Regions from separate parts of the Paenibacillus sp. FSL R7-0297 genome, predicted to be linked through region 2. Evidence: riboswitches for the same ligand, from Rfam matches in the RefSeq annotation. Region 2 holds a riboswitch; the other holds the start of a gene.

Region 1 (16,328 bases), 820 kb from region 2:
CGCAGAATATACTGCATCTCCGTGCGCAGCTTCAGGTCGAGCGCGGACAACGGCTCGTCCAGCAGCAGTACCTGCGGCTCGTTGACAATCGCTCGCGCAATTGCGACACGCTGTCTTTGTCCCCCGGACATCTCATTTATCGCCCGCTGGTCATAGCCGACCAGATTGACGAAGCGCAGCGCCTCCTGCACCTTTTGATTAATAACATCCTTCTTAAGCTTCTTGATCCGCAGTCCGAAAGCCACATTCTCAAATACGTTCAGGTGCGGAAACAGCGCATAGTCCTGGAATACCGTATTGACCTGCCGCTCATTGGCGGGAATATGGTTGATGATTTTGCCGTTCAGATAAATGGAACCTTCAGTCGGCTCAGCGAAGCCGGCAATCAAACGCAGAATGGTCGTTTTCCCGCAGCCCGAGGGGCCCAGCAGTGTATAGAATTTACCACGTTCAATTTCGAAGCTCACGCCTTTTAATACAGCCTCTTCATCGTCATATTGCTTAATAACCTGATCAAAAGAAATAATAGTGCCTTCCTGGGTAGCTATAGCTAACAACCTCCCTACCTTATGTAGTACAACCTATTTTACCCGCTTATTGCGGGAGACAATCCATAAGCAGCATCCTCAGCGCGGATAAGTGACATTTCCTCCCTTTGTTCGACAGACTTCAATATATATAGCATATAGGAATCATTCGATATATGCGATAGCTTACATTATTAATTGCAGTACAGAAACTTAACAAGTTCGTAAAAAATGGACCCGGCGTGGCCTGTTTTGAGGTGCTATAATGAAAACGGCTGAAAAACATAAAATTTTTCTTACATTTGCGAAAGAAGATGACTACCATGAACGAGGGGTTACAAGACCGCCTTGAGAAGTTCGGATTATCCCTTTATATGATACGTGTTACCCTTGCTGCATCACTATCCTGGCTCGCGGTACACAGCTTGTATGGCGACCGTTATCTGTACTTTGCGCCGCTGGCGGCGATTCTTATCACCCAGAGCAGTGTCAAAGCCTCGCTTGAAAAAGGGGCATACCGGCTGCTCGGTATTGTGCTAGGCGGAATCGCCAGCCTGGTCGTGGGCCGCTTCTTCGATGTTGGTGCGCTCTCGATTCTGCTGATGCTGCTGCTCGGTATAGGCGTAGCCACCGCCTGCCGGATTAATATCCAGGCCGTTTCGCAGGTTGGCGTCACTTCCGTCCTGGCGCTCACCTTCTATCAGGATGGGTACATCGTCTGGAGAGTCGCCGAGACCCTGATCGGCGTGCTGATTGCCTTAATTATAAATATGATTATCGTTCCGCCCAAGGGGTTCGTCAAGGTCAAGGACTTGGCACTGAGGGGCAGCCTGACATTGTCCGATGCCTTAACCGGCCTGACGTCCGGCGGACGGGATGCTGCCCAGGCACTGACCGCGCTTAAGCTTTCCGGTGAACTGCTTGGCAAGAGTAAGCAACTGCAGAACGAGCTTCACTTCACGCTCTCCCATTACCAGTGCCGCAAAGAGCTCGGTACACTGTCACAGGCTACCTCCCATCTTAGCAGGGTGCATTCCTACGTCAAAGGAATTTCCGAAGAGCTCTCCCTGCTTCCTGCCCATTATGCCGCAGCCGACTGGATGACAGAGGTTGTGACGGCAACGGCAGACTGCATTGCCTTATATGGTACCCGGACGCTGTCGGATGCGGAATGCGGACGTTCGCTCCCCGAGAGCCTTCGCCGCGCCCGTGATGTGCAGCTGGCCTGGTTCTCTGAGCTGCAGGGTCAATGCCCGCTCGCCGCATTCCGTGATCTTGGCGCGGTGTTCTCGCATCTGAACCGGATTCTTGAAGAGATTGAACGCGCTGATTATGCGGCAATCTCAGCTGGCGCGCAGCCCGCCAAGGCTGCACCGGCGAGCGCGATACGATTCATACAGAAGGGACTCTCCCATAAGCTATAGGCTTGGGAGAGTCCCTTTTTCCTGTGCGGTAAAGCCGAATCAGATTTAGTTCCCATCCTCATGATTTGTTCCCGTAACGACACTATGCCCTCCCGGTTCAACTGGAAGTTACACGCATTGATTTTTAGCGGATTATTGGCAGTCATAGGGCGGAAATATATTATTGTTGTACAATAATTCAATTAGCAGTACGGTTTGAGCAACAAGGGCTCTTGCAGAAGGGGTCCTCCCATAAGCTGTAAGCGCTGGGAAACCAGTTTTCCAGACAACTTAGAGCTGCACATTTTAAGATTATTGATAAATTGGCAGAATAGAGTTGAAAAATAGCTCCTTAAGTACTAGAATTAAGCTTGTTTGCAGAAGTTCCTGCAGCGCAGGAACCAGTTATGACCTTTTTTGTCGATTACAGTCGATTTAAATCGCCTCATGCTGAGTGTATATCATTGATCTATTTCTAAAGGCAAACTTCCTGAAAGGGTAGGACGCAAAGCAATGGGCCTAAGAATGCAGAGAATCCGCGTTTATGGTCGCCAGGCTGCCAATAGAGACCACGTAAGCCATCAGTCACCGGGAGATCCCCCAGGCTTTATGATGCTCTTTTCTGTACGAATGCCATTGATTATACGAAAAAGCGAGGTTAAGCTAATGCCGCAGCAATTCATCGAACCAACCCGATATGATTTCGTGGAATCCTTGATGCTTGAACGTACGGGATTCCTGGATTCTTTCTCTGTGGAGGGCCAGACTTCCGGCGGGATGAATGGAGATAAGGATGGAATTATCCTTGTGCAGAATAATCAGATCTTCATTACTCCCCCGCTCTCTGGCGGCAAGCCAGCCCGGATCTCCGCTGTGCATCCTGTAGTGCTGAAGATCAACTGGAAGACCGTTACAGAGCCTACTGAGGTGACCTCAGCGGATCATATAACCTGGGAAATTTGCGAGAAGCCACAGTATCAGATTACCGTTTCACCTGACAAGCTCAAAGTGCATTTCACCTTGTACCGTGCAGAAAAGTACGCCTGGAATCTGGTTAATTGCCCGGCTTCCTTCGAAGCCGCAGTCCGGGCTGAACCTAACCGGGCGATGCTGCTGTCCACGCTCACTATAGAACAGATTCTCTCTTCGCTGGATAACCGCTCCATTCTGCGGAATCTGAATATCCCGGCCCTATACGCCGAACTGAACAACCCTACATATCTCCCAGTCTGTATCGTAGAAGGGAGAGCCCCGCTGCCCGGCAAGAAATCAAGGCTGCAGCTGTCCCTCCCGGAGCATACGCTCACAGGCAATGGAATGCTCCGGGAGGGAAGAACTGCGGAAGCTGCAGATTTCTTAGATTATCTCCGGTTTCCGGGAGCCCCCTTCGCCAGAGAGGGAGAGGTCTTTGCCCGCAAGTTGCCGCCAGAAGAGGGAATTCCCGGATTTGACGTAGAAGGAGGCGTCTTGCCTCCACCTCCACCCCAGGATATTTATTTCGCAGCCGGAGACCATGCACAGCTGCTTCCAAACGGAGAGATCGCGGCTCTACGTACGGGCAGACCCCGCATCTGCGGAGACTCCGGCAGCGTCACAACCTGCGATTTCCCTGCCCTATGCCTCATCACCAAGGAAATGGCGGCAACGGCCGGTGAGATTATATTTGCAGGTGACATCGTTGTACCCTCAGATATTGAAGGCCCTATGTGTATTGAGGCGTTAGGGAATGTGTATGTCTACGGAAACGTCTGCCAATCTACAATTACGGCTACCGGCAGCATCTATATAAGCGGTCAAGTAACCGGCTGCAGCCTGCATACAGGACTTGCCGGCGTACACCAGCACCGCCTGCACCGCTTCTCCAGTCTGCTGCTGACTGAAGTCGGCGGACTGCGGGAAGCCGCCCGTCTGCTGGCCAAGAATGTAGAATCCCGCCAGCAATCCGTGAAGTACGGTCTGGTAGTTATGCTACTGATGGAGGATAAGTACAGCCATTTGGAGGGTTTGATCAGCGACCTTAAATCCGCACTGCTGTGCATGGAAGGGGCTTCCCAGCCCGGTACGGATCAGCTCAAGCAGATGCTGGAGGTTTTCACCCATCCGGGGCAGTTCACCGAGACTATCACTGACAGAGTTCTGAACAGCTTCTCCCGCCTGCTGCGTAATCTGTGTGAGTACATTGAACTGCTCCAGGAGGAGCATGTCCTCATTAATATCGCCCGTTCCCATAACAGTATTCTGGAGTCCGGCGGAGAACTGATCCTGCGGGATTCGGACAGAGCTCCTGTCTGACCCTGCGGTCCCCCCGACAAGAATAAACGGCTGCTCCTCATCCCTGAGGGCAGCCGTTTATTTATTTCTTGCCCAGACCGGGTACCGGGGTCTGCAGGACACTCCCAGCATTCGGGCCCAGCCTGACATTCACCAGAATAATGCTGCTCACAATCAGCAGCATGCCGATGACCAGATTCACCGTAATCTGTTCATGCAATAAGACAACACTGGAGCCGATGGAAATCAGCGGAATCAGAAAGGTGAAAGATCCTACCTTGCCTGCCTCTCCTTCATTGATCAGCTTGAAGTATACCATCCAGCCCAGCGCAATCACGAAGACCGCGATGAACATTGTATTTAATATAAAAGTACTACTCCAGGTAATATCCGCCCAGCTCTCTGAAGCCGAGCCTGCTGCCAGCAGGATTACCCCGCCGATCATGATCTGCATTGCGGTCATCCACAGCATATCTACTCTGGCTGCGTTACGTTTAGTGTAGACCGTGGCCAGAGCCCAGCTGAGTGCACTGGCCAAGGCCAGCAGTACGCCTATAGGCGAGATACTTCCGGTTAATCCCCCAAGGCTTAACGAGGCTACCCCGAGGAAGCCGATCACAAGGCCGGCGATCTTAAGCCCGTACATCCGCTCGCCCAGCCAGATCCAGGCAAAGATTCCGAGCAGCACCGGCTGCAGGAATACAATGGCCGAGAAGAGGCCGGACGGTACATACTGCAGGCCAATCGTCTGGAAGCCATAGTAGAAGACGATACTGAGGAAGGCTGACACCAGATAGACGGGCCAGAGCTGCCGCAAATTCAGCTGCTTCCGCTTAGGCAGAGCCGCGATGATTAGTATAATACCGGCAATGACCGTTCGGATTCCGGCGAACAACAGGGGCGGGGCATACGTTAAGGCAATTTTGGAGAGCGGCCAGTTGATGCCCCAGACAATAACCAGGAACACTAATAAGCCAATGGTTTGCTTCCGCTTCTGCATGAGTTCACCTCTTGTTCTGATTTCTTCCCAAATGATACAATAGAATCAGTCATAATTGAAATGAATTATAATCATGAGGGGCATACCAAATTAGATATGAACAACACTCAAATCCGCCTATTTGTTTTAATCGCTGAAAGCCGCAGCTTTACCAAGGCGGGTCTTGAGCTGAATATGACCCAGCCCGCAGTCAGCCGGGCCATCTCCGCACTCGAAGCCGAGCTGGACGTGAGGCTGCTGCTGCGAGACCGGCGCAGCGGATTGATGCTGACGGATATCGGCAAGCGGATTCTGGTTATCTGCCGCGGAATCCTCAGCGGCCTCGATAAGATAGATCAGGAGATTGCCGCCGAGAAAGGCCTGGAGAAGGGCCTCATCCGCATCGGCGCCTTTCCGGTTGCCGCTGCCTATTTTGTCCCGAAGATTATCAGCGCCATCACTGTCAAATACCCCGGAATTGAGATCAGATTATATGAAGGTTCGGTCGCAGAGGTGAAGGAGTGGCTGGCCTCACGGTTCATTGACGCAGGCCTGATGATTCCGCCGGTCGAAGAGTTCGCCTCCCTGCCGCTGTTCCGGGAGAAGCTCTACGCCGTATTGCCCGGGGATCACGAGCTTCGGCACAAGCAGATCATCTGTGTGAAGGATCTGGAAGCTCAGCCCATGCTGCTCTGCCGGTCGGGCTACGAGCCTCCGGTAGTGGACTTATTCAACCGGGCCGGAAGCAGGCTGAATGTGAAATACGAGGTCAACAGCTACATTACCGCGCTGAATATGATCAAGGAGGGGCTCGCCGTCGGTGTGATGTCCCAGCTCTCCCTACTGTCGCTGCCGCCGAATGTCGTGGTCCGGGAGCTGGTACCTGATGCTTACCGCGATATTCATATCGCCGTCCATTCCCTGGAGGAGACTTCTATTGCCGTACAATTATTCATTGATACTGCACTGCAGCTGTTCTCCGGCAGTGAAGCTGCTCCCCCGTCTCCGGCCGCAGTTGGCCTAATTAACGTTAATGATAAGGAAAAGGAGTGATTATGATGCATTATAAGCGTCTCGGGAATAGCGGCCTTCAGGTATCTGCACTGGGTCTTGGAACCAACTCGTTCGGCAAACGAGCCGATCAGGAGACCTCGATCCGCATTATTCATGCCGCCATGGATCAGGGAATCAACTTCATCGATACCGCTAATATCTATGCCGGCTCCGAGTCAGAGAGGATTATCGGCCTCGCGCTTGAGGGCAGACGCCATGCTGCCGTTCTGGCTACCAAAGCCGGCCTTCCGAAGCATGACGGGCCTGATGGAAGCGGCTCTTCCCGCCGCCATCTGATGCAGGAGCTGGAAGGCAGCCTGCGGCGGCTGAAGACGGATCATGTAGATCTGTATCAGATTCACACCTTCGACCCCTATACCCCGCTGGAGGAGACGCTGCGCACCCTCGATGATATGATCTCTGCAGGCAAAGTACGTTATATCGGGGCCTCCAATTATGCTGCCTGGGAGCTGATGAAGGCGCTGGGCATCAGCGAAGCGCGCAGCTGGGCCAAATATGTCTCCATCCAGTGCAGCTATTCGCTGGCCGACCGCACACCTGAAGCAGAGCTGCTTCCGCTGTGTCTGGATCAGGGACTGGGCATCATCCCGTACTTCCCGCTGGCCGGCGGCATTCTCACCGGCAAATATACCGGCAGTGCCCCTGCCGGTTCCAGAGCGGAAACCGACCCGAATTTCCGCCGCTTCCTTACCCCAGAACGCATCTCGCTCGGGGAGCAGGTTAGCAGTATAGCGGAAGAGCTGGACACTTCACCGGCGGCGCTGTCTCTGGCCTGGCTGATGAGCAGGCCGGCCGTCTCCACGGTGATTGTCGGTGCCACCCGGGTGGAGCAGGTACAGCATAACCTGCAGAGCCTCTCCGTCCGGCCGGATGCGGCAACGCTTGAGAAGCTGGATCAGGCCAGCGCCTCCTTCCGCAGCGGGGAGCCATTCGCCGTCTACCGGCTGCCGTAACAGCTGTCGGCTCATACACAAATAAGCGGGTTCCCGGTATACCATGGGCCCGCTTTTTTTGTGCGTTACATATTTGTTGTACGTTTTGCAACTTTGATTCATTGATAGCCGGGTGTGGCGAAGGATTGTTGTATGAAATACAAGAATTGTTCCGCTAAGCCGCATGAAGCAGGAAAATTCCTGCTTTTATACAACAATTTTAGATTTGGGCCGGTTTAACGGGCAAGATGTTGTATGCCATGCAGGATTTTTGAATATTACCAGATCTCTGTCACGAATAATGGATAACTCAGGAAATTCCCGGCAAAAGCGGCCATCCGATAGTCTTGTGAGACTTAGCGCTGCAGGTTAGAAGGTCAGCATTCTGTGTTACACCGCTGCAATAAACCGCTCCATGTCTTCCTGTACGGTGGTAATGCCGCCGATACCAAAGCTGTCTACCAGCACCTTAGCTACATTAGGTGACAGGAATGCCGGAAGTGTAGGGCCGAGGTGAATGTTCTTCACACCCAGATGCAGCAGTGCCAGCAGAACAATTACCGCCTTTTGTTCATACCAGGCAATATTGTAGGAGATCGGAAGATCGTTAATGTCGTCCAGGCCGAAGACTTCCTTCAGCTTCAGCGCTATGACCACAAGGGAGTAGGAATCATTGCACTGGCCGGCATCCAGCACGCGGGGAATTCCACCAATATCGCCAAGCGCCAGCTTATTATATTTGTATTTGGCACAGCCTGCAGTGAGAATCACTGTATCCTCAGGCAGCTCCGCCGCGAAGTCCGTATAATAGCTCCGGCTCTTCATCCGTCCGTCACAGCCCGCCATCACGAAGAACTGTTTGATTGCGCCGCTCTGGACGGCCCCGACTACCTGATCGGCCACATTCATCACTGCCGCATGGGCAAAGCCGCCGATAATCTCACCTGTCTCGATTTCTACCGGAGCACTGCAGCCTTTGGCCTGCTCAATCAGAGCCGAGAAGTCCTTGACCCCGTCTGCTCCTGCTGCAATATGCTGAACTCCCGGATAACCTGTGTTGCCTGTTGTGTACAACCGGTTCTTATAGCTTTCTTTTGGCGGTACGATACAGTTCGTAGTCATCAGAACCGGGCCACAGAAGCTATCGAATTCTTCAGTCTGCTTCCACCAGGCATTGCCGTAATTGCCCACGAAGTGGCTGTATTTCTTGAAGGCCGGATAATAGTGGGCCGGCAGCATCTCACTATGCGTGTACACATCGACTCCTGTACCCTCCGTCTGCTTCAGCAATTCCTCCATATCCTTGAGGTCATGTCCGCTGATCAGAATGCCGGGGTTCGTACCCACACCAATATTCACTTTGGTAATCTCCGGACTGCCGTAAGATGCCGTGTTCGCACGGTCGAGCAGCGCCATCACATCCACACCGAATTTGCCGCATTCCAGGACCAGGGCAGTCAGCTCGCCCCCGTTCAGGGTATCATCCAGCACGGCTGTCAGGCCTTTTTCCATAAAAGCATGTGCACCCGCTTCATAGAATCCCAGCACCGCCGCATGCTCCATGTATGCAGCCATTCCCTTGAGACCATAGGTGAGCAGCTCACGCAGAGAGCGGATATCCTCATGCTCTGTAGCAAGCACACCCACGGTTGCCGCCTTATCCATCAGTTCCCCGTCCGTACCGGCGCTCCATAGCGCTGCATCATGTTCTGACAGATACGCGATCACTCCGGCAGCCGCAATTCTGCTGCGCCAGTTATCCCGCAGGGCAAGCCCCTCCCGGATCTTCGCAGTGAAGAGTTCCGGAACAAAGTTAGCATTGGTAATCGTAGCGAACAGGCTCTCAATAATAAATTTCTCTGTGACCGGATCGGTAATGCCCAGCTCACGGCCGCTGCGTGCGAACACCGCAATACCCTTGAGCGTATACACCAGAAGATCCTGCAGATTGGCTACATCACTGGTCTTGCCGCATACTCCCTGAATCGTACAACCCGTTCCCTTGGCTGCCTCCTGGCACTGAAAACAAAACATGTCGCTCATTACTCATTCACTCCTCATCATGAATTGGATAGCTGGACAGGACAGCGCTGCGTCCCGCCTTTACAGTTACCAGTAATTGTAGTAGACTTTCGTCTATCAATCGGTAACGGATGTTACCGATTATTATGAATTCGGAGGAAATGTATGAAACTGGAGCCTGCCGCGCTGCAAGCCTGCCTGTTATTCCGCGGGAAGTCCGCAGAAGAGATCGAACTGCTGCTGCATACGCTGGCCTACACCGTCAGCACTTACCGCAGGAATGCCATCATCCTCGCCGAAGGCGATCCGGCTGACCGGCTGGGAATTCTTCTCTCCGGCCGGGTCGAGGTGCAGAAGACGCATTCCACCGGCAGCAGCGTTACCATCGCCCATCTCAAGGAAGGACAGACCATCGGGGAGGCCGTGTTATTCCGCAGGGATAATGTAGCCCCCGCCACGGTAACAGCAACGGGACCCTGCAAGGTGATGTTCATCGGCAAGCAGGAGCTGCTGCGAATATTCGCAGCGGACACAGATATTCTCACCCGCTTCATTGAGAATCTGTCCGAACGGCTGGTGCTTGTTAACCGGAAAATCGAGAACCTGTCCGCCGGGCCGCTGCGGCGCCGGATTATAGACTTCCTGCTGGAGCAAGGCACGCAGCAGGCCTCCGATACGCTGAAGCTCCCCTTCAGCCGCAAAGAATGGGCCGGGCATTTGAATACCGCCCGTCCTTCACTGTCCAGGGAGCTTGGATTCCTGCGCGATCAGGGCTGGATTGACTTCAAGGGCAGTGAAATCACGCTGCTGGACCGCAGCCGGATGAATGATTACCTCCTGAGCCTGCCCTCTACAGCAGGCAATCTGTGAAGATCCCCGGTGCAGAGCAAACCGGGCTAGACTAGACGAACCCTATAGATTCACCCGAGGAGGATGCAAGCATGTTGCAATTAACCGCACCCCATATCGACCAGTTGCTGGAAGATCATAGACAATGGTTCAGCAGCGGAATCACGAGAACCCCCGGCTTCCGCCTGGAGCAGCTGCAGAAGCTGAAGGACGCTATCAAGCGCAGCGAGCCCCGGATTATCGCCGCCTTGAATAAGGATCTGCGTAAGAGTGAATTCGAGGCCTACGCCACGGAGATCGGCTTCACGCTGGACAGCATCGGTTATATGATGAAGCATCTGCGGCGCTGGATGAAGCCGGTTAAGGTAAGATCACCGCTGCACATGTTCCCGGCGAAGAGCAGCATTCTAGCAGAGCCTTATGGGACTGCGCTCATCATCGGACCTTTCAATTATCCGTTCCAGCTGCTGATTGAGCCGCTGATCGGCGCCATTGCCGCCGGCAATGGCGCGGTATTGAAGCCTTCCGAGAGTACCCCGGCTACTTCGGCAGTCATTGAAGACATGATCCGGGAGACCTTTGACCCCGCATATATCCGGGTGGTGCAGGGTGAGAAAGAGACGACAAATCTGCTTATTCACGCGAAATTCGATTATATATTCTTCACCGGCAGCGTGCCTGTAGGCAGAATCGTCATGGAGGCGGCAGCGAAGAATCTGGTGCCTGTAACCCTTGAGCTGGGCGGTAAAAGTCCGGTCATTGTTGACAAGACCGCCAATCTGGAGGCCGCGGCCAAACGGATCGTGTGGGGCAAGCTGATCAATGTCGGGCAGACCTGTATCGCCCCGGATTACCTGCTGGTCCATAGCGATGTTGCAGCTGAGCTGATCGGGCGGATCAAACACAGCATCACCGCATTCTACGGAACGGATATCCGGCATAACACAGACTACGGACGGATTGTGAATGAACGCCAGCTGCGACGGATTGAAAAGATGCTTGAGCAGGACCGCGATAAGCTGATCCTGGGCGGCAGCGTTGTGCCGGAGGATCTCTACATCGAGCCGTCCCTGATCTACCCGGCTTCCTGGAGCGATGCCTCGATGGAGGATGAAATCTTCGGACCCGTGCTGCCGATTATGGAATACAGCCAGATTAGCGAAGCTATCCGGAGTATCAACGATCACCCCAAGCCGCTCGCCCTCTATCTGTTCACTGAGGATAAGCAGATCGAAGAGCAGGTAATGGACAGCGTTTCCTTCGGGGGCGGCTGTGTGAATGATACCATTACCCATGTCGCCAGCACCCATCTGCCGTTCGGCGGTGTGGGGAATTCCGGGATAGGCGGCTATCACGGCAAGCATAGCTTTGAGCTTTTCTCCCACCGCAAGAGCATTGTTAAGCGAAGCACGAGACTGGATTTCGGGATTGTCTATCCGCCATACGGCAACAAGGTCAAGCTGGCACGGAAGCTGCTGAAGTAGAGAATTAAGGAGACCGGATAGCTCCCCTACCCCACTTTGCGAAAAAGAAAAAACAAAAAGGAAGCCTCCCTTGTTTTGAAGGAGGCTTCCTTTTTGTTTTTATATTACATACCTATACTATAAACGGAGTACATTTCGTATACTTATTGCTTCAGCCCGCACGCCGTCCGGCCACCCAGCCCGCGACCTCTTTCTCCGGGATAGGCCTGCTGATATAATAGCCCTGAATCTTGTCACAGCTCGTCCGCTCCAGAAAAGCCAGCTGCTCCGGGGTCTCCACCCCTTCTGCGGTAACATTCAGACCCATATCGTGGCCGATGGTCACAATGGAGCTGGCCAGCGACATGTTGTTCGGGGTATCGATACTGTCGATGAAGGACTTATCAATCTTCAGTGTGGTAATCGGCAGCTGCTTCAGATAGCTCAGTGAAGAATAGCCCGTTCCGAAGTCGTCCAGCGCGATGCCGATTCCCTTAACCTTAAGTGCTTCCAGCTTAGAGCTGATAGCCTCGAAGGATTCCATGAAGATCGACTCTGTAATCTCCAGCTCCAGATATTCCGGGGCAAGTCCGGTATCCCGCAGCACCGTAAGCACCATGTCCGTGAAATCATCCAGCATCAGCTGAATGACCGAGATGTTAACCGAGATATGACAGCCCGTATACCCCTGGCTCTGCAGATCCTTGATGAACTGGCAGGCGGTGCGCAGCACCCATTCCCCGATGGGCACAATCAGCCGGCAATCCTCGGCAATCTTGATGAAGGACAACGGCGATACGAAGCCCAGCACCGGATTATTCCAGCGGATCAGGGCTTCGAAGCCCCAGATCTCGTTCGAACCGACATCTACCAGCGGCTGATAATGCAGCGAGAGCTCGTTATTGGAGATGGCGTTTCTTAGATGCATCTCAATAATCATCCGCTCATCAAAATGCTGCTGCATCTCACGCCCGTAGATCACATAAATGCCTTTGCCCGCTTCCTTCGCTTTATACATGGCAATGTCGGCATTCTTCAGCAGTTCCTCCGCGTTCACGCCATTCTCCGGATATTGAGCAATCCCGATACTGGCCGAGATATGTACAACACTGGCACTCAGCTGAAACGGCTCCTTGAAGCCCTGCACCAACGAGTCCGCATAGCGGATCACTTCACTATACCCGTCTACATCCTTGAAAAGGATCACAAACTCATCGCCGCCGAAGCGGAAATGCTTACTGCGTCCGTCGGACAGCTCCAGCAGCCGCTCACCGACCTTCACCAGCAGCTCATCGCCGAAGGTGTGGCCCATCGAATCATTGATATACTTGAAATTATCAATGTCCAGGAAGAACAGTGCCGCATGGCCGCCGGAGTGCTCCTGAATAAATTTCTTCAGCTCTTCGGAAAGCGACAGCCGGTTCGGCAGGCCGCTCAGTACATCATTATAGGCCAGCAGGCGGTACTTCTCTTCACTGGTCTGCAGCAGCGCCTGATTCTCCACCACCTTGTTATACTGCTCCAGCAGCTCATCCTGCAGTGCTGTCAGCTCCTCATAGGTAGACTCCAGCTCCTGATAGCTCATCTGCAGCTTGCTCTCATACCCTTTGCGGTCGGTGACATCGACCATCGACCCGGCAAACCGGATATATCCGCCGCCTGCATTACGCAGCACCTTGCCCCGGGCCTGGAACCATTTGTATTCCCCCGACTTGCTGCGCATCCGGTATTCGGCGTAGTAATACGAAGAACGACCCTCCAGATGCTGGGTCCGCAGCCGGTCCTCCTGCTCGGCATCCTCAGGATGCAGGAGGTCTCTCCAGCCGCCGCGGGTCTCATTGACCTCATCCCGTTCATACCCCAGCAGCTCGTACCAGCTGTCCGAGAAGTAATAGATCATCGTGGACATGTCCACGTCCCAGATTACCGCGTCCGCGCCATAGGTGGCCAGGCTGAAGCGTTCATTGCTTTTTTCCAGATTGCTTCTGATCCGTTTCACCAGCTGTACATAGAATAATAAAACAAAGATAAAGGTCAGCAGCACGGCAAAAGCGGCAATAATGCTCAGTACCAGCGCTTTGTAGGTCTGATAGAAGGAGAACGGCTTGTTAATGACTTCGCTGCCCTCCGGCAGCTTGTCCAGCGGTACGCTGAAATGCTGAAGCTCATTGTAGTCAAATACATTGCGGACATTGCTGTCAGTCACCACAGGGATATTATCCGCACGCTCCCCCTGCAGGATACGCAGCGCCAGCTCCGCTGAGGTCTGGCCCTGAATTCTGCCGCTGATCAGACTGCCGCCAAAGGCGCCGTGGTTTAGTCCAAAATCATAGATATGGTACACCGGAACACTGCTGCTCTTGCCCAGTTCACTTGAGAACCTGTCAAACTCAACAATCCTTCCGGTAGAGTCACTATAGTATGTAGTCATCAGCACGATGCTGTCCGGAGACAGGGCGGATGCCGTTGCTTTAATTTGTTCAATAGAAAAACGGTTCATAGGGAAGATCTCCAGCCCCAGGTTCAGGGCGTCAATCTGATCCATCACCATTTTGCCGGTCGACAATCCGCTCTCCGAATTATCAAAAACAACGTAAACCTTCCTCACGGAAGGGTTGATCTCCAGCGCCATTTGGATCGTACGCGTAGGATCAATCTTCTCGATAACGCCTGTGATATTGTGAGTGTCCGGGATGCCGGCCACACCCAGCTCATTGACACCGCTGAAGATGATAGGAGCATCATCCAGGATCTCCCGGCGGTATCTCATAGCAAAGCTCAGGGCTGCATCATCTGTGGCGAGAACCGCATCAATATGGACATTCTGATACTTGAATTTGATCGTTTCGTAGAAATGTTCGAGGTTCTCCTGATTGGGATACCGTTTCCAATCCATATACTCGGTATAGATTACGGGCAGAGCGGCTGCACTTTTGAGGCGTTCTTCAATTCCGGCACTCTGTTCATCGCTCCAGGCAAAACCTTTCTGATAGGAATGCAGCACCAGCACATTCTGAGCGGGAAGTTCTTCGGCGTAGGCGTGTGTGCCTTCTGTCGTACACAGTAAGATAAACAGCGGCAAGAGCAAGCTTTTTAACAACCTGAGATGAATTTTATCTACACCCATTCGCACACTCCCGTTCATCTATCTCAAAGTCAGATTTCGATTATAAAACGAGGAATTTCGACATTATACTAATTCGTTAAACCCATTTCCCATCCCTCTTTTGAGCGAAAAAAGCCACCCCATTCTGCACCGTACGGTATCAGCGTAAAAAATAAGGATAATTTATTGCATAAAGCAAATGAATTCTTATCTTTTAAATTTGCCGCTTTCTTATAATTATAGGGGGAAACGATATTTTAATAAACAACAAATAGAGCGGAGCTGCGGCCTTTGTGGACAGAGAACAGCGCTCACGTTAGAATGAATTTGCAGTTGACTGTTTAGACAGGAGGCCAGGCCATGCCGACCATCAAAGACGTTGCGCTGAAGGCTGGCGTATCGGCAACTACCGTATCCCGGGTATTGAACAACAGGGGTTACTTAAGTGAAGATTTGAAGCAGAAGGTGCACCAGGCGATGGACGAGCTCAATTACCGCCCGAATGAACTGGCCCGCTCCCTCAGTCGCTCGAAATCAAACATCATCGGACTGATTATACCGCATGTTTCCCTGCCTTTTTTCGGGGAATTGACCAGTCATATTGAAGAACATGCCTACCGGGAAGGCTACAAGCTGCTGCTGTGCAACTCGTGGCAGGACAAGCTGAAAGAACAGGAGTATATCAACATGCTGCGAGCAAGCCGGGTGGACGGCATTATTATGGGTAGCCATACGCTTGAAGTAGAGGATTACCGGCAGATGAACCTGCCTCTGGTTACCTTTGACCGGCAGATTTCGCCGAATATTCCTTATGTATGCTCGGATAATTACGCGGGAGGACGGCTGGCCACGACCCTGTTGATTGAAAAAGGCTGCCGCCGCCTGGCCCATATCGGCGGGCATCCCAAGCTGAATATCTTATCGCATCTGCGCTGCGTGGCCTTTGAAGAAACCGCGAAGCAGCACGGCGCCCAGTACGTTTCGCTGCATACGGACAACAACAGCTTCGACTTCGAAGCCTATGAGCTGCTGCTGGCCCAGCTGTTCCGCGAGCATCCTGAGGTGGACGGCATCTTCGCCGGCAGTGACATCATTGCCGCCTGTGCCCTGAAGGCCTGCCAGATCAGAGGGCGGCGCGTTCCCGAAGATGTGCGGATTATCGGCTATGACGGCATCACTCTGCGCAGCCTGCTGTATCCGGCCATCAGCTCTATCCGCCAGCCGATGGAGGCGATGGGCAAGCTGGCCGTCGATTTAATCCTGCGCCAGGTACAGGGCGAACCCGTCGAATCAGCCTACATCCTGCCCGTGGAGCTGGAGGAGGGCGCTACGACTTAGCCTTTGACATGGGCATAGGCACAGACACAGACACAAAGTCACCCTAACGGGTGAATCAGGCTGGAGTTTATACGGTTAAATGACATATAAGGCCTGCTGGGCAGCTCATGCAGATATCCAGGCCGCCACGCATGGCTTCATTCAGGCTGCTTCTGGGTCGCCCCGGTGAAGCCTGGGAAATCAAGGGCACTTTTGCCCCTCATTTCCTCCTTTGGGCCGCAACTGGCGAAATCAAGGGCACTTATGCCCCTCATTTCCTCCTTAGGCCCGCAACTGGCGAAATCAAGGGCACTTTTGCCCCTCATTTCTTCCTTAGGCCCGCAACTGGCGAAATCAAGGGCACTTTTGCCCCTCATTTCTTCCT
Region 2 (16,328 bases):
TAGCTGAATCAGTCGCTGCGGCTGCGCGGCAGAGCAGGCTGATTGATGAGGTGACAGCCGAACTCAGCGGTGCGGTGGGTATTGTCAACGAGACCATCGCAGGTGTGGACCTGACGCTGGAGCAGGTCACCCGGCAGCGGTCCCAGATTGGACAGCTGAATAATATCAGCGCCAGCCTGCTCATAGAGTCGCAATCCCTGCAGCAATCAGTGAATGCAATTGCGGTGCGCGGGGTGATTGAGATGAACGGATACGAGGGACGGCTGCAGGAAATGCAGGTATTGCTGGAGGAGCTCTCAGCTAAGCGGGAGCTGTATTCACCGGATGCGGATAGCCATAGCAGCATCCTTGCTTCCTGTATCCGTAAGGCTCCGGATGTGCAGGCGATCTGGTCCAACCGGACGGACGGCACGTTCATTTACTCCGAGCCTGCGGCAGGACTTCTGAATGCTAAACGCCGTGACTGGTGGAACGGGGCCATGAATGAAGGCCAGTACGTCTCGCAGCCGTATGTTTCGGCGATTACCAAACGTTCCTGCATTACGCTCTCCAGAGCGATTAAGGATGGCCGCGGAGAGATTGTAGGCGTGGTGGGGATAGATCTGGCGGTGTAAACTAGAGTATTTCAGCTGGATAGCAGAGGAAGAATAATTATATGAAGCAGATAACATTGTCTTATAACAAAGAGCAGCAGGCTGCCCTGGTCAGGGAGCACCTGTTGCTCTTTGCTGGTTGTACGAGGTCTCGGCCCGGACTAGGTACCGTCAGCCGGGAGGCTGCGCAGCCCGCTCCAGATGCCCTGCCAGTTCTTGCTTGCAATCCGCTTCTCATAAATAGGCAGCAGATGCGGATGGGCGGCGAAGTAAGGCGAGGGCCGCAATACCAGCTGAATGACATCCGAAATTCCATGAGGTGCGGCCAGAATGACTTCCCCGTTCCCGTCCAGGGAGAGTCCAAGCGCCGTTGACGTCTCGGGGAATTTGGACATGCCGTCTGTGGACGAGTGATAGGGCGGCAGGTTATTGACGGTATGCATCCTGGCCTGATTCTTGACTGACCAGGGAATTCCGGGATAACGGCTCTTCAGCTGGGTTTCCCAGGATTTCTCGACTTCCTCCCGCTGGTCGCCGGGGTCATAATAGATCACATCAATATCGGCGAGGGGCGTTCTCTCCGTAAAACCATGCTGCACATCCCAGATCTTGGACCGCACAAATCCGGCGCAGACCCACCAGTCCGGCAATTGCAAAGTTCCGGCAGCCTTCAGAATATCCATCATCCAGGCATCTTCCATCACCCGCTGGAGAATGTCTGCTTCACTGGTTATTATCATTGTATAATCTCTTCTTTCTCTGCTGAAATGAAGACAATAATCCATTATAGCCCGGACGGAGTGGGAAGTGTATTTGATTTTGCTTGAGGTGGGCTAGCCGGGTTAGGTGGGGTAAAGTGAGGTCGGGTGCAATAAATCAGCCTTCGGTAAATCTGCTAAAGTTATATTATATTGGATTGTAAGACTACATAGGATGAAGCCCGCAAAACCATTTTTACTCGAATAAAATTGTGCCGGCAGGCACTTTTTGCAGAAGTCAGGTGTTATAGAGATATACAATCTAGGAGGTGAGGGCAACGTCACAGGAGAATGTGCCGGATATGCGGCAGGTAGAGGCGGTCATTATCCGGGTTCAACATGGGGAGCAGGAATCCTTTGCGTTCATTGTTGATGCTTTTCAGCAGCCGGTTTACCGGTATTGCTGCCGGATGCTGGGGAACAGGCAGGATGCCGAGGATGAGGTGCAGTGCAGGATTTTAATAAGCACTCCATGTGCAAAGGATGAATCGGGCAACTCTTGCTTGAACAGCAGCCGGAAGTCCAAATATTCATCGTTGAGCAGGCAGCAGCTTAAGTGAATAGCTTGAATTCAATTTAGGTATTAAAGGGCAGTCAAAATGAAATCCAAAAAGGCATCCGGAGAGCGAATACGCTCTCCGGATGCCTTTGGTGTTCACACGTATGAGGAATGAAGGATGCCGCCGCAGGTAGGGCTTAGCCCTCCAGCAGCAGCGCTTCTGGATCTTCCAGTAAACCCTTGACCTTGACAAGGAAGCCTACCGCCTCTGAACCGTCTACAATCCGGTGATCGTACGATAAGGCGACATACATCATCGGACGGTTGGCTGTGCGCTCTTCATCCAAGGCGATCGGACGAAGCTGGATCTTATGCATGCCGAGGATGCCGACCTGCGGCGTATTGAGGATCGGCGTAGACAGCAGAGAACCGAATACACCACCGTTGGTGATTGTGAAGGTACCGCCCTGCAGCTCCGGCAGACTGAGCGTGTTGGCGCGCGCTTTGGAGGCGAGCTCGCCAATCTTGCGCTCGATTTCCGGGAAGCTAAGCCGGTCGGCATCGCGGACGACCGGCACGACCAGACCTTCTTTGGCAGCTACGGCGATGCCGATGTCATAGTATTTCTTCAGCAGGAGATCCTCACCGTCGATCTCGGCATTCAGCAGCGGATAAGCCTTGAGTGCGCCGATCACGGCTTTGGTGAAGAAGGACATGAAGCCGAGTCCAACCTCATGCTTCTCTTTGAAGGCATCCTTGCGGCGTTTGCGGATGTCGAGAATAGCGGTCATGTCCACCTCGTTGAAGGTGGTCAGCATCGCTGCCGTCTGCTGCGCTTCGACCAGGCGGCTGGCAATCGTCAGCCGTCTGCGCGACATGCGCTTGCGCTCGGTCGCTTTGCCGTCCTCCGCGCGGGGCGCCTTGCCCGCCGGCGCGGGCGGCTTCACCGGCTCCGGCCGTGCCGCCGCCGGAGCTGCAGGCGCAGCGGCCTCCGGCACAGCTGCGCCATGGCCGTTCACATCGGCCTGGCCTATCCGGCCGATGGGGTCGCGGGCACTGACCTCGCCGAGGTCGATGCCCCGCTCCCGGGCCAGCTTGCGCGCCCCCGGCGAAGCCAGGGCCGCAGAGCCCGCCGCTGCGCTTGCCGCTTCCGGCTTACCGCCGTCAGAGGCGCTGCTGCCCGCCGCTGCGTTTGCCGCTTCCGGCTTGCCGCCGTCAGAGACGCTGCTGCCCATGGCTACGCTTGCCGCTTCCGGCTTGCCGCCGCCGGCTACTGCCGCACCGTCGGCGCTGCCGATAATGCCGATAGCTTCGCCAACGGCAACGTTCTCGCCCGCCTGGCGCAGGATGGAGGAGATGACACCATCCTCCTCCGCACTGATCTCCAGGTTGACCTTGTCGGTCTCAAGCTCCGCGAGCACATCGCCCTGGCCGACAGTGTCGCCCTCTTTAACCAGCCATTTGTAGATCGTTCCTTCGGAAATGGATTCGCCCAAATCGGGTACTTTAATTTCGGACACAGGCCGTTACCTCCCCAAATATAGTAGTTTACGTTATTGAGAGACCGCCTTGCTGCTGTCAGGAAGACGGTACAGGTGCTTGTACTTGAGCGTTAAGTTTCAGGGCTTCTCTAACAATGCGCCGCTGCTCGAAGCTGTGCACATCCGCATAACCGCTGGCCGGGCTGGAGCGCTCCGGACGGCCGATATACTGGACGGTAACATTCTGCGGGGCAATGGCGCGCAGCCGGGATTCAGCGTAGCTCCAGCCGCCCATATTCTTCGGCTCCTCCTGCACCCAGACGATTTCCTGCAGGGAACGGAACGAACTGAGATGTGCGCCAAGCTCACGTTCAGGGAACGGATACAGCTGCTCCAGGCGGAGAATATGCAGCCAGGAGAAGTCCTGTCCGCGGGCGGCTTCCAGCTCAGTCTGCAGGTCGATGGCGACCTTGCCGCTGCATACCACCAGGCGCTTGACCTCTTCAGGCTTGCTGCCGAGCAGCGGTTCCGGAAGCACGGGCTGGAAGCTGCCAGAGGCGAGATCAGCACCGGCCGAGGTGCTGCGCGGATTGCGGATCAGGCTCTTCGGTGCCATGATTACCAGCGGCCGGGCATCGGGCTGTCCGCAGAGTGCAGCCTGACGGCGCAGCAGATGGAAATACTGGGCCGCGCAGGTCAGGTTCGCTACGGTCCAGTTCTCTTCAGCGGAGAGCTGCAGATAACGTTCCAGCCTGCCGCTGGAATGTTCCGGTCCCTGGCCTTCATATCCATGCGGCAGCAGAATCGCAAGATTGCTGCGCTGTGTCCACTTGGCGCGTCCGGCGGAGATGAACTGGTCAATAATGACTTGGGCGGCATTGGCGAAATCACCGTATTGCGCTTCCCAGAGCACGAAGGTCTCCGGCGCGAACACATTATAGCCGTATTCATAGCCGAGTACAGAGGCTTCTGACAGCGGGCTGTTGTAGACGCCGAAGGAGGCGCGGGAATCCTTAAGCTGGTGAAGAGGGGAGAAGAGCTCCCCGCTCTCACTGTCATGCAGGACAAGGTGGCGGTGAGCGAAGGTGCCGCGCTGTGAATCCTGTCCGCTGAGGCGGATCGGCGTGCCATCCTTCAGAATGGTAGCGAAGGCCAGGGTTTCAGCCAGCGCCCAGTCTACCCGCTCGCCGTCATTCAACGCATCCTTGCGCCGCTGCAGAATCCGCTCCAGCTTCGGATAGACCGTGAAGCCGGCCGGTACGCTCAGCAGCTCACGGTTAATCTCCTGGAGACTGGCCAGCGGAACCGCTGTAGGGCGGTGCACCGGTGTTCCCGTATCCAGGACGACCGAAGTCTTGGACTCGGCGTTCTTCTGTTTCCCTTCCTTCATCTGCTCGAAGGCCTGCTGCAGCACATTCTCGGCCTCGGCAATCATGCTCTTCACCTCATCGGCTGTAACGACCTTCTCGCGCTGCAGGCGTTCCGCATAAACGCGGTAGACGGTAGGGTGGTTGCGAACCTTGCCATATACCATCGGCTGGGTGGTTTCCGGATCATCCATCTCATTATGGCCGTGGCGGCGGTACCCGATCAGATCAATCAGGAAATCCTTCTTGAACAAATGGCGGTAAGCGCTGGCCATACGGACCGCAGCAATACAGGCTTCGGGGTCATCGGCATTGACATGCACTACCGGGATCTCATAGCCCTTCGCCAGATCACTGGCGTAATGCGTGGAGCGGGAATCTTCACTTTCGGTGGTGAAGCCGATCCGGTTATTGACGATAATATGCACAGTGCCGCCATTCTGATAACCTTGCAATTTGCCGATATTAAGTGTTTCCGCAACAATACCTTCACCAGGGAAGGCGGCATCGCCATGCATAAGCACGGCCATGGCTTTGTCCGTATTCAGCTTAGGCAGGCCGGGGGTCCCCCGTTCCTCCTGGGCTGCACGCGTGAAGCCTTCAACGACCGGATTCACGAACTCGAGATGGCTCGGGTTGTTGGCAAGCGTGATGCGGGTACGCACGGTTTCGCCTTCACGGACGGCGCGGTCGGCGCCTAGATGGTATTTCACATCACCGCTCCAGCCATAGGTGACACCCATAGAGCCTTCGGACGGGAAGAGCTCCTTGTTCGGCGAATGATGGAATTCCGAGAAAATAATATCATAAGGTTTGCCCAGAATGTGGGCCAGCACATTAAGTCTTCCGCGGTGGGCCATACCCATCAGGATATGCTCAGCGCCGTCATGTGCGGCAGCGCGGACAATTTCATCCAGCATAGGTACGAGCGCATCATTGCCTTCCAGGCTGAAGCGCTTCTGGCCGACGAAGGTCTTGTGCAGGAAGGTCTCGAACTGTTCTACCTGAATCAGGCGTTTCAGCAGCTCTTTGCGTTCCGCATGGTTCAGTGGAGCAGGCGACGTCGTGGATTCCGCCTGGCTGTTGAGCCAGCGCAGCTCACGCTCGTCATGCACATGCCCGAATTCATAGGCGATGGTCTGTGTGTAGGCCTGGCGCATTCTGTGAACGGCATCCATAGCGGTATGCACGCCCTCAGGGGCATTCTCCCAGATCAGCGAAGCCGGCAGGGCATTCAGATCTTCGCGCGTCAGCTCATAGGTCTCGATCTCCAGCCATTTCGCCATCGGGTTGGTGCTCCGCTCCAGCGGATCGATATCGGCAGCCATATGGCCGTATATTCGAATGTTAGCCATTAGCTTGGAAGCTTTAACAGCTTTCTTGAGCCACTCCGTATCTCCCGAGATGGCGGGTGGAGGCGTCTTGACGGCATCCGGAGCCAGGGGAGGCGGGCCGGATACTGTGAACAGATCGCGGTAATGATGCTCTACGGAAGAAGGGTCCTTGACAAACTGCTCGTATTTCTCCTGAATGTAGCCCAGATTGGGACCGTAATACTTGCTCCAGACAGATTCGTTATAGGGCTCTTTGATGGCCATGAGTAGGTCCTCCTAACGGATAAACTCCACATGCGGTATATAGGAACACCGCTTAGCGGAGCTGCGATGTTTGCGGTTTCATTCTCATCTTATTGTGCTACTTTCCGGCAGGGTAATCAATTCATACTTTCGTGCAATCCGTTCGCAAAACGGTATGATTCAGCAGGGAATTCATACAGAACAATCATAAATTATCCGGGTGAGGCCGGAGGAACAAAATATCTTTGGAGTTAATAAAAAAATTAAGGATTTAGGTGGTTGTATATCATAGAAATGGGTAATTACTTCTATATTGTGTTATAGGATTAAATCTATTTAGTATATTTAAACTAATTTGGACCGATTGAAGATGAATTGGAATTATTTATACAAGCCATTGGCAATTTTAGCTAAGGGTCCTCACGATTTAACATAAAAAAATCCCAGAAAACGACACACTTTTCATGTAAGATCTTGTATAATGTTATTGCGGAGAACGGTTTCATCGATTCTTTCAGATCCTTTCATGTAAAGGGTCCAGTAAAGGGTAAACCTGCCGAAAGACAGGGGCACAAAGTCTCGGATCTAAAGTAGAAATACTATGATGGCCGGACTGCCTGGGGACGCGAAAATTCTAGGAGGAGATTTCTTGGATAAGTCCAACCAGGGGAATGACGAACTGCAGGCAGTTGATCTGGATTTAGAATGGGTGCATTTGCTAATGTCTGCTAAGCAGGCTGGCATCCAGGCGGACGAGATTCGGCGTTTTTTTAGTGAAAAAGCACTCCAGGCGATGTAGGGCATTCAGCATTGTACGGATACATACAGAAGAGGGCACAGCGGTGTACGCGCTGTGCCCTCTTCTGTTGGAATTTACATGTTGTTTCGGGGTCCCCGCAAAGTACCTGAGTAATCATCGAAGCTGCTGCCTCACTTTGTGGGGGTATTTCAGTTATCCTTCTGCTCCAGCCGCCATTTCTGATAATCAAGAAACTCCTTGAATTCACGTTTGCTTATACCAGAGGCCATCGCATCCTGTACCAGCCTGAACCATTCTCCATCAAGAACCGGTTCTGCAGTTTCTGCAACTCCGCCATACAGTAATACGTGAATGGATACTTGAAGTGCATCGGCGATTTTTTCGATAAATTGAATGGAGGGGTTGGATTGGATATTCCGCTCAACATTACTTAAGTATGATTTCGCCACGTCAGCCTTATCCGCAAGCTCGGATAAAGAATAACCCTTCTCCAGACGGAGCCTATGGATGCGGCTTCCCATGTTATCTGACACGATTACAACGCCCTCCGTACTTTTTGTTATCAGTATAACAAAAATTCGCAAAACCGACAAAAATCATTGTTCCTGACGGAAGCTGGCGGCAGTGGAGAGACAAAACGGCATATCCAGCCCGGATGAGGGAGGATATGCCGTTTTGTGTATATAGTTTAATAGCCTTATTTGGCTTCTCCCAAACCTTGCGTAGCATTGAATGTCCAGTTCAGCGCCAAGCCGTCACCCTGGAAGATATTCTGATCCTGTGTATTGTCAACGAATTCGAAAGCAATCTTGAAGGTTTTGGTTTGGGTAGCGGCGATGCCTCCCGGCAGTACACCCGCCGTTACGAGATCATAGCTGGATGTGTTCTTCAGATCCTTCAAGGAGATTTCGGACAGCACATGGCCGGTAAGCGGCCCGCTGGTGTAAGAACTGTCGAGAAGTTTGATTTTGAAGTGATCTCCAAGATCCTGGCCGGCATTATCTCCCTTCGCATCAGTTACGGTGTAGCTGGTAGCCAGCGTGAGGAGCTTGATATCCAGAGTGCCGTCATTGGACAAGGTGAACGTGCGTACGGTGTAATCACCCGGTTTCAGATTGGTCAGGGCAACAGGTGTATTGAAGGAAGAGCCGAGCTTCAGCGTACCTGCCGCGAAGGTTGCCGTGCTGGTTGCTGTGGAGCTGAAGTAAGCGAAGGTGCCCCCTCCGATTAAAGACAATCCCAGTGCTGCCGATGCTACGCCAAGACCCAATGTTTTTTTGATACCCATAATTAATTTCCTCCTCGAGTATATTATGTTTTTTAAAGATCAGAGAACAGGAATGCGTGACAGGGCAGATTATTTGAGGGCGCCTTTTTCCTGATTGGCATCGAAGTTCAGGGTAAGGGCCAGCGTATCGCCTTGATAGTAGTTTTGCGGCTGGAAGGTTTCCTTGAAGGCAAACTGTACGCTCAGCTTATCTGAGGTGCCTGCCTTGATGCCCCCATTCTCTACACCAAAGATTCCGCCGAGAATTCCCTTAGCTACAAGATCCGGACTTTGCTGCTCAAGGTCGGCCAGTGAAATAACCAGGACAGGCGAAGTTACTTTATCCTTGTTAATAAGGAAGGTTACAATAATATCGTCTTTGAGATTATGGGAGCTGTTATCCCCCAGGGCATCTGTAATGACAGATGAGGTGCGCAGAACAACTTTGGGAATATTGAGGGTCCCGTCATTTTTCAATTTAAAGTCTCTTTTGATTGTATCTCCCGGCTTAAGATTGGTGAGATTGACAATAACGGAGGGGTCCGAATTCAGTAATAAAGTTCCGTTGTTAAAAGAAGCTGCAGTGGTGGAAGTGCTGCTGAAGTAAGCGAAGGTTCCTCCGCCGACCAGGGTTAATCCGAGTGCTGCCGATACAACGCCGAGACCTAATGTTTTTTTAACGTTCATTTGTTCATCCCTTTCTCATCGTTCTTTTATTGTCTTTGCCTGTCTTCCGGGAAAATTTATTGTTGCTCCGCGTTTCGTAAACGGGAGAGGACAATCAAGTTTATTGCACAATGTCTGGAAGGGTATCCGTTCCGCCGGTCACCGCTGTCCCTGCATTCTTCTTCTCCAGTGCCGCAACGGCTTTCCAGGAGGAATACAGTGCGTAGAGCAGCAGGAGCAGCCCGGGGATAATCATCAGCATTACACTTCCGGCTTTGGAGACTGCGAAATTCATGGCATATCCTACATAAGGGACGGTGACGCCGGTATATTGGCCTACCACATTTGTCGAGCTGACCGCTGAGGTATCGGCTGCATCGTTATTGTCCCCTTTGGTGGTATAGCTGGCCTCGCCTATGGCACTGTTTATTGAAGCATCGACCACACGGTGTGTAATCAGGAGGTTATCGGGATTCATGAATGTAATCACATCGCCTTTTTGAAAACGGGTCATATCCCCGCCCGGCTTAATCGCTACAATAGATCCGGTCTGGATGCCCGGCTCCATGGAACCGGATAACACCGTCTTGATCTGATAGCCAAAGAAGGAAGGTTCGCCTCCGGAAGCTTTAGAGATGACTACTGCTGTTACCAGCACCAGGAAAATCATAAATATCAGTGTGGACAATGTGGTGCTGATTATCTTTTTGATGCGCATATTATTCCCCGCCTTTGCTGATATCAGATTGTGGAGCAGGTGTAGCTGTAGGTATAGCTGTAGCTGTAGCTGTAGCTGTTGGCTGCGCGGTATCTGTACCGCTATCCGGGAGCTCCGCAGTTGGTTCTGCCGCTGGAGTCGCCTCCGGAAGAGGGGATTCCGGTGCCGGTGTGGCAGGCGGAGCAGTAACCTCTGCATCCGGTGAGGGTGCAGGAGCCGGCTTTTCACCCTCAGGAGCTTCTATAGCAGGTTCTTCGATGGTCTTATCTTCTCCAGGAATGCTGGTTGCGGGCGGATTATTCTTAGTGTCTTCCTGCTCCAGTTTCAGAGCTTCGGCTTCTTCCTGCTTTTGCTTCTCCAGCGCGAGCCGTTCCGCTTCTTCAGCCTTGGCTTTCTCCTCCAGCGCCGCCTTCGCTTCAGCAATGTGTACCTGCTGTTCCTGCAGCGTGGTGATTGTGGACGATAGGTTGTCTCTGGAGGCTGTTAATTCTGCACTTAACTGATCGTAGCTTGACTGTAAGGCGGATGATACATTGGGGTCTGCATTGTAGGCTCTGGCCATGAATGAGAAAATCGGTTCCTCGGCAGGGAAGCCGAAGCTTTCTTGCCGGAGAAGTACCCGGTCAGGATTACCGGTCGGCAGCGAGCCGCCTAAATCATGAATCGTATTCAGATAATGCACAATGCCCGTTAATGTATCCGTCAGAAATTCCGACAGCACCCCGCTTTGATGGAGACCTTCCTGTAGCTGTTCGAAGAACTGGGCGTCACGGATTTCCAGGCAATTAGGTTCGAGATTTACCATATATCCTCCGAGTTGATGCAGAATGGCTGCTGCACTGCCAATTTCCTGCAGAATTTGCTGCCAGATACCTGCATTGAAGCTCAGCTGTGTATCCAGTGCGTTAACTGTATCGCTTGCCAGCCGGATTTGTTCTGAGATCTCACTGGAGACCTGATCCAGTTCCTCCGCTGACAGTTCTTCAGAGATCGGGGGAGTGGTATAGTTTCCGCTCGGAATGTGGCTGCCAAGAGAGGATTTCAGTTCGATAATTGTTCGGACATGTCCGCTGAACTCTGACAGCAGCTGTTCAATCTGACCCGGGAATACGGAGCAGAGCCCGATAGAGGTGATCTGTTCCTGCGAAGTGTTGTACTCTCCGTAAGTACCGCCAATCTGATTGGATGTATACATTATAAGGACAGATACAGCCATACCGGATTGCAGGATCCGAAGACCGAGTTTCGTGTATTTCCGTTTACGCCGTTTGGCGGATCTGGGGTACAAAGGTAGGCCCCCCTCTCATGGCTTACTGATTAATATTCGTTATATTCGTTCTTTATTAAGAACGTTTTTGTAATGAAATCATACACTGCGGACCCATGAAAAGAAAAATGTCAATTTCAGCGAATTGTTCGCAATAAAGCACGAATACATCTAATTATCTTTAGTTTACTTGACTTATCGCTGTTTTTCACGAATGTTCTTTATTGAGAACGAAAAAAGGTTATGCTATCCGCATAACAAATACGGATGGCATAACCTTTCCATTTGTAGTGAAGTCCGCTCCTTAAGGAAGCTTCTCTCCGCGTGAGCTGACGTACAGCTATAAGCTATAACTTTTAGAATCCGGTATGGTATTTTTTGTCACTGGAGGAGCGGTGTTTCGTGCCTTCCTTATCCTTCTCCTCCTGCTTCTCGAGGGTCAGATCCTCAACCGGAATCGGATCTACATTCTGTTCGCTTTCGTCAAGGTCGAATAAGCTTGGCTTGTCCGTGGGGTATTGCTCGGGATGGTCACGTTCGTCTCTTATCGGCTTCTTGTCGTCACTATGGCTCATCTTAAGTTCACTTCCCTTTCGGAATATTTGCAGGGCAAGGATGGGGAATGTGCTAGAGAATCCTCCTGAGCCTTGCCGGCAGTTTGCTCCCTAATAAACACAATACGGGCTTATTAAACACAGGGACTTGTAATAAACCGCAGGTTCCGGTGTGAACAGGCTTTGGAAATGAAAAGGAGGACTGCCCCGGCTGCCTGTAACGGCGGCGGAACAATCCTCCTGAAATTCTATATTTATTACGGAATGATCGGGCTGCCTTTGTCACTCAGCCTGCGGGCGGCCACATCCTCATAGAGCCGCTTCAGCCATTTCAGCTCTGTCAGGCTATGCTCATACCGGCCGTACATCAGATGCAGCGCCGAGCGGGGCACAACGGAGATATGCTCCTCGTATACCTGGTAGGCGAAGTTAACCTGGTGCTCCGCTTCGCGGATGCGTTCCTCCAGCAGCTTCTCTACCTTCTCCTGGTCAATATAGCGCGAGAGTGCCAAGGCCATGTACAGCGGATGATACAGGGGATCGTTCTTCTTGATCTGCTGCAGAATGAGCTGTTCCATTAATTCCTTGCCTTTATCCGTAATCCGGTAGATCGTTTTATCCGGCCGGTCTGCGCTGTGGATGACCTCTACAGCTTCAATATGCCCGCCCTCTGCCAGCTTGTCGACAGCATAATACAAGGAGCCCATCTGCAGCTTAATGATCTGGTCCATCGTGCGTTCCTTCATGACGAGTGTAATTTCATAAGGATGCATATCCCGTTCCAGCAGCAGCCCCAGAATCAGCAGCTTCATGGACATGATGCTTACCTCTGCCCGGAAGCTGGAGCAGGTTGGGATTCCTTAGGCTGAATGCTCAGGCGGTCTCTAGGCATCAGCAGAACAAAGACAACGGCAAGCACCGCTGGCACGATAGCCCACATGAAGGTATGTGCGATCGAGGTAGACAGTGAATTTGTGATCTTCTCCAGCACCGGTGCCGGAATCTGTGCACGGGCCTCAGGGGTCAGCGCAGAACGCGGATCTCCGAAGGAAGAGGCCTGGCCGCCGTCTCCGAAGGCCGTACTAAGCTCCGAAGTGAAGCTGTTGCGCTGGATAATACCGAAGATGGTAATCCCCAGCGTCATCCCGAGCGAGCGCAGGAAGGTGCTGGTGGAGGTAGCTGAGCCGCGCTGGCGCATATCGAAATGGTGAATGGATGACATGCTGAGTACGGAGAAGGAGAACCCTACCCCGAAGCCGGTCAGCGCCATGAACGCATTCAGCAGCAGACGGGAAGTATCCGGTGTCAATGTGCTGAGTGAGAAGATCCCGGCAACGAAACACACTGCGGACAGCAGCATGATGTTGCGGAAGCTCGTCTTGGTGGTGAGCAGACCGCCGGACTGGCTGCCGATTACCGTACCAATCATCATCGGCATCAGGATCAGTCCGGAGTTGGTGGCGGAGCCGCCGTATACCCCCTGGACATAGATCGGAATGTATACCGTAGCTACGATAAACGCCGAGCCGTAGAACAAGCCGAGCAGACTGCTGGTGGCAAACAGGCGCCCCCGGAACATGTTGAACGAGATGACCGGCTCTGCCGCATTCTGCTCAATGAAGATGAAGGCAATCAGGAATACGGTGAAGCCGGCGAACAGTCCGAGAATCGTTGCTGAATCCCAGGCATACTGGTTGCCGCCAAGCTCAAGCGCGAACATCAGGCAGATAATTCCTGCCACCAATGTGAAGGCGCCGCCCCAGTCAATCCGCTGTTTCGCATGGGAGACGGATTCCTTGTAGGACGTCATAATCAGGAAGAAGGAGACGATACCAATCGGCACATTAATATAGAAAATCCAGTTCCAGCCGACGTAATCAGTGATATAAGCGCCCAGCAGAGGGCCGATTACGCTCGAGATCCCGAAGACAGCACCGAATAATCCGGTGAGCTTGCCTCTTTTTTGCGGCGGGAAAATATCAAATACAATCGTGAAGGCGATCGGCATCAGCGCACCGCCGCCAATCCCTTGGATCGCCCGGTAGATACTGAGCTGTGTGATGCTGGCCGCCGTTCCGCACAGGGCGGAGCCGATCAGGAACACGATGAGTCCGAAGATGAAGAAGCGCTTGCGCCCGTACATATCGGACAATTTGCCGAAGATGGGGGTTCCGGCCATAACCATGACCATATAAGCAGAGGTTACCCAGACGATTTTATCAAGTCCCCCGAGATCGGAGACGATGGTGCCCATAGCTGAGGCCACAATCGTATTATCCATGGCAGACATCAGGATACCGAGCAGCAGGCCGGCAACGACGAGCTTAAGATTGCTTTCTTTAGTATGCATTTACAGACTCCTTTACGTTCATTATTCAATGGCAAATCTCATTATATTCAAATTTGAATAGGGTGGCAATCCTTTTTTCAAAATTTAGTAATGCTGTGGACGCAAATAAGCCGCCCTTGTACAACAAGAACGGCAGGACTTCTATGTATGATATTCCCTCACAGGCGGACCTTTATCCGCAAGGGTGCAGGCTTCTTCCTACATGGCCGCATCGCTTGAACGCAGCTCCCGGGCCTCAATATATCCGATGAACAGCTCAGTCAGCTCCGGGTCAAACTGGCTTCCCGCGCAGGCCCGCAGCTCCACAATAGCTTCCGCGAACGATTTGGTCGGCTGGTACGGACGCTCCGTGGTCATGGCATCGAACGAGTCGATAATGGTCAGCATCCGGCATAGCTGGGGAATCTCTTCTCCTTTGAAGCCGTACGGATACCCTTTGCCGTCATACCGTTCGTGATGCAACTCGATATAAGGGGCGAGATCCTTGTATTTATCGTTGGTAAGCGCCATCTCTTTGCCCCAGGTGACATGCCATTTGACCATCTCCCATTCCTCCGGAGCGAGCTTATCCTTCTTGTTAAGTATGCCCCAGGGAATCTCCAGCTTGCCGATATCGTGGATCAGTGCGCCGAGCGTGAACTGCCGTTTGGTAAGATTGTCCAGTTCCAGCAGCTCACTGATGTCCATGGCATAGCGGAATACGCGTTTGGAATGCTTGAAGGTCTCCAGATCCTTGTACATAAAAAGATTAAGCTGCTGTTCAATATCGCGCACATCCTGGCTGAAATCTATGTCACGCTCCAAGAGAGACTGGTTGCCGTAGACATGGACCATGTTCTTGCCTTGTTTTTTGGCATAGTACAGCGCCTGATCGGCATGATCGACCAGCTCTGACTTGAAGTGGACATCGGGCCTGTATCCGGCTACGCCTGCGGAGAAAGCTAGACAGCCTTGCGGGAAGATCTCGCTGCCTTCAAAGATAGAATTGTTGAGCGTTTTGCGCAGCTTTTCGATGAATTGCTTGGCCGTCACGGTATCGTAGCCCGGCATAAGCAGGGTGAATTCTTCACCGCCATATCTGGAGACAATAATATCGGTGGACCCGGTTTCCTTCTTCAGCAGTTCAGCCAGAAAAACAATCAGCCCGTCCCCCTTAAGATGGCCAAAGTGATCGTTGTATTTCTTGAAATCATCAATATCAATCATGGCCAGGGAGAGTGCGCTGCCGCCCGTCTGCGATCTGCGCATTTCTTCTTCAAGCGCCGCTTCAAAATAGCTGTGGTTAAACAGACCGGTACGCTGATCGCGGTTGGCCCGTTCTTCAATGTCACGGTACATGCTGAACAGCCGTTTGAAGGAATAGGAGATCAATACACTGAGGCCCAGGAATAAGGCCAGGCCGGTAATTCCGTTGTAAAAAAGCAGAACGGTCAGCACCAGGGAGAGCACCAGCGTGCACAGATAGGCCAGTATGGCGTCTGTCAGCATTGCTTTGAGTGTATTGTAGAGATTCTCATGGAAAATTATGTAGTAGAAGAAACCGACAAGCAGCAGGTTCAGGATGAAATAAACAGCCATGGCGCCGATGTATGCTGCCAGATGGCTGCTGAGAAGCGGCCCCTGCCGGCCCCCGAACCACGAGAAGATAAAGGCTGCGGAAGTGATCATGATACAGTACACGGCGAAATTATTGAGATGCTTCCAGAGTGGAGTGCTTCCCCATTCGATGAATAGCAGTACGATGGAGCTGAGCAGGAGAACCAGAAGGGCCGACGGGACGCCGAAGATAAAGATACAGGCCAGATAGATGGAAGAATCCAGTGACAGCCCGTTCCCCTGCGGAGGCAACTGGAAGGTGAAGACGGTAAGGAGGACGGCCGCGCCTGACATGGCGGTAACCCAGCCCCAATCGGATGTGGAGAGTTGAAGAATTTGCGGTCCCGTTTGAAAAATAAACAAGCCCAGCCCTGCGAGGCATATGATAAAGGAGTACAAATAGCTCCTGCGGCGATGCATCTGGCTGATGATTGATTTGAGCACTGCTCCTCCTCCATTCGCGTAGTTGTAAATGTTTTATTCTAGGAGATTCGCGTTTCTACCAAGAATCTCCTGCTAAATCATGACAAATCGGCATGGGTTACAGGACAAATGGGGAAAGCTGCGATGAAGCCTTGACATACCCATGGGGGGTATATTATATTGGTACTTGAGGAGGCTGATTCCTGTGTCAACAAATGAGAAGGAGCATGCCGGGCATGACTGCGGCGAGGATTGCCATTCTTCTGCATCCGGTGTCCGCAAGAGCCATCATTCCCCGGAATTCAAGAGTGGACTGACCACCCGGCTTAACCGGATTGAGGGACAGATCCGCGGCGTCAAAGGTATGATTGAACGGGATACCTACTGTGATGATGTGCTTAATCAGCTGGCGGCGGTGCAGGCGGCACTGAACAGTGTCGGCAAGCTGCTGC

The links. A riboswitch is a leader RNA that binds a small molecule or an ion and turns the genes downstream of it on or off. The one in region 2 is predicted to bind cyclic di-GMP.
Region 1: linked by a shared signal. The riboswitch ahead of MKZ24_RS06220 (flagellar assembly protein A) and the one ahead of MKZ24_RS02555 (anti-repressor SinI family protein) in region 2 are both predicted to bind cyclic di-GMP.

Annotation. Positions count from the first base shown of each region.
Region 1 is NZ_JBBPAQ010000001.1:1,411,151-1,427,478, reverse strand. It holds gene MKZ24_RS06230 (ABC transporter ATP-binding protein) at 1-557, opposite strand, end outside; gene MKZ24_RS06225 (FUSC family protein) at 851-1,951, shown strand; cyclic di-GMP riboswitch class I at 2,401-2,494, shown strand; gene MKZ24_RS06220 (flagellar assembly protein A) at 2,597-4,222, shown strand; gene MKZ24_RS06215 (DMT family transporter) at 4,284-5,201, opposite strand; gene MKZ24_RS06210 (LysR family transcriptional regulator) at 5,298-6,233, shown strand; gene MKZ24_RS06205 (aldo/keto reductase) at 6,239-7,207, shown strand; gene hcp (hydroxylamine reductase) at 7,577-9,229, opposite strand; gene MKZ24_RS06195 (Crp/Fnr family transcriptional regulator) at 9,374-10,078, shown strand; gene MKZ24_RS06190 (aldehyde dehydrogenase) at 10,150-11,541, shown strand; gene MKZ24_RS06185 (ABC transporter substrate binding protein) at 11,693-14,647, opposite strand; gene MKZ24_RS06180 (LacI family DNA-binding transcriptional regulator) at 14,987-15,964, shown strand.
Region 2 is NZ_JBBPAQ010000001.1:589,453-605,780, reverse strand. It holds gene MKZ24_RS02580 (methyl-accepting chemotaxis protein) at 1-614, shown strand, start outside; gene MKZ24_RS02575 (nucleotidyltransferase family protein) at 755-1,333, opposite strand; gene MKZ24_RS02570 (RNA polymerase sigma factor) at 1,654-1,911, shown strand; gene odhB (2-oxoglutarate dehydrogenase complex dihydrolipoyllysine-residue succinyltransferase) at 2,048-3,370, opposite strand; gene MKZ24_RS02560 (2-oxoglutarate dehydrogenase E1 component) at 3,429-6,296, opposite strand; cyclic di-GMP riboswitch class I at 6,812-6,896, shown strand; gene MKZ24_RS02555 (anti-repressor SinI family protein) at 6,925-7,074, shown strand; gene MKZ24_RS02550 (helix-turn-helix domain-containing protein) at 7,224-7,556, opposite strand; gene MKZ24_RS02545 (TasA family protein) at 7,733-8,323, opposite strand; gene MKZ24_RS02540 (TasA family protein) at 8,393-8,989, opposite strand; gene sipW (signal peptidase I SipW) at 9,090-9,686, opposite strand; gene MKZ24_RS02530 (hypothetical protein) at 9,688-10,974, opposite strand; gene MKZ24_RS02525 (hypothetical protein) at 11,310-11,528, opposite strand; gene MKZ24_RS02520 (PadR family transcriptional regulator) at 11,765-12,325, opposite strand; gene MKZ24_RS02515 (MDR family MFS transporter) at 12,331-13,857, opposite strand; gene MKZ24_RS02510 (bifunctional diguanylate cyclase/phosphohydrolase) at 14,056-15,873, opposite strand; gene MKZ24_RS02505 (metal-sensitive transcriptional regulator) at 16,040-16,328, shown strand, end outside.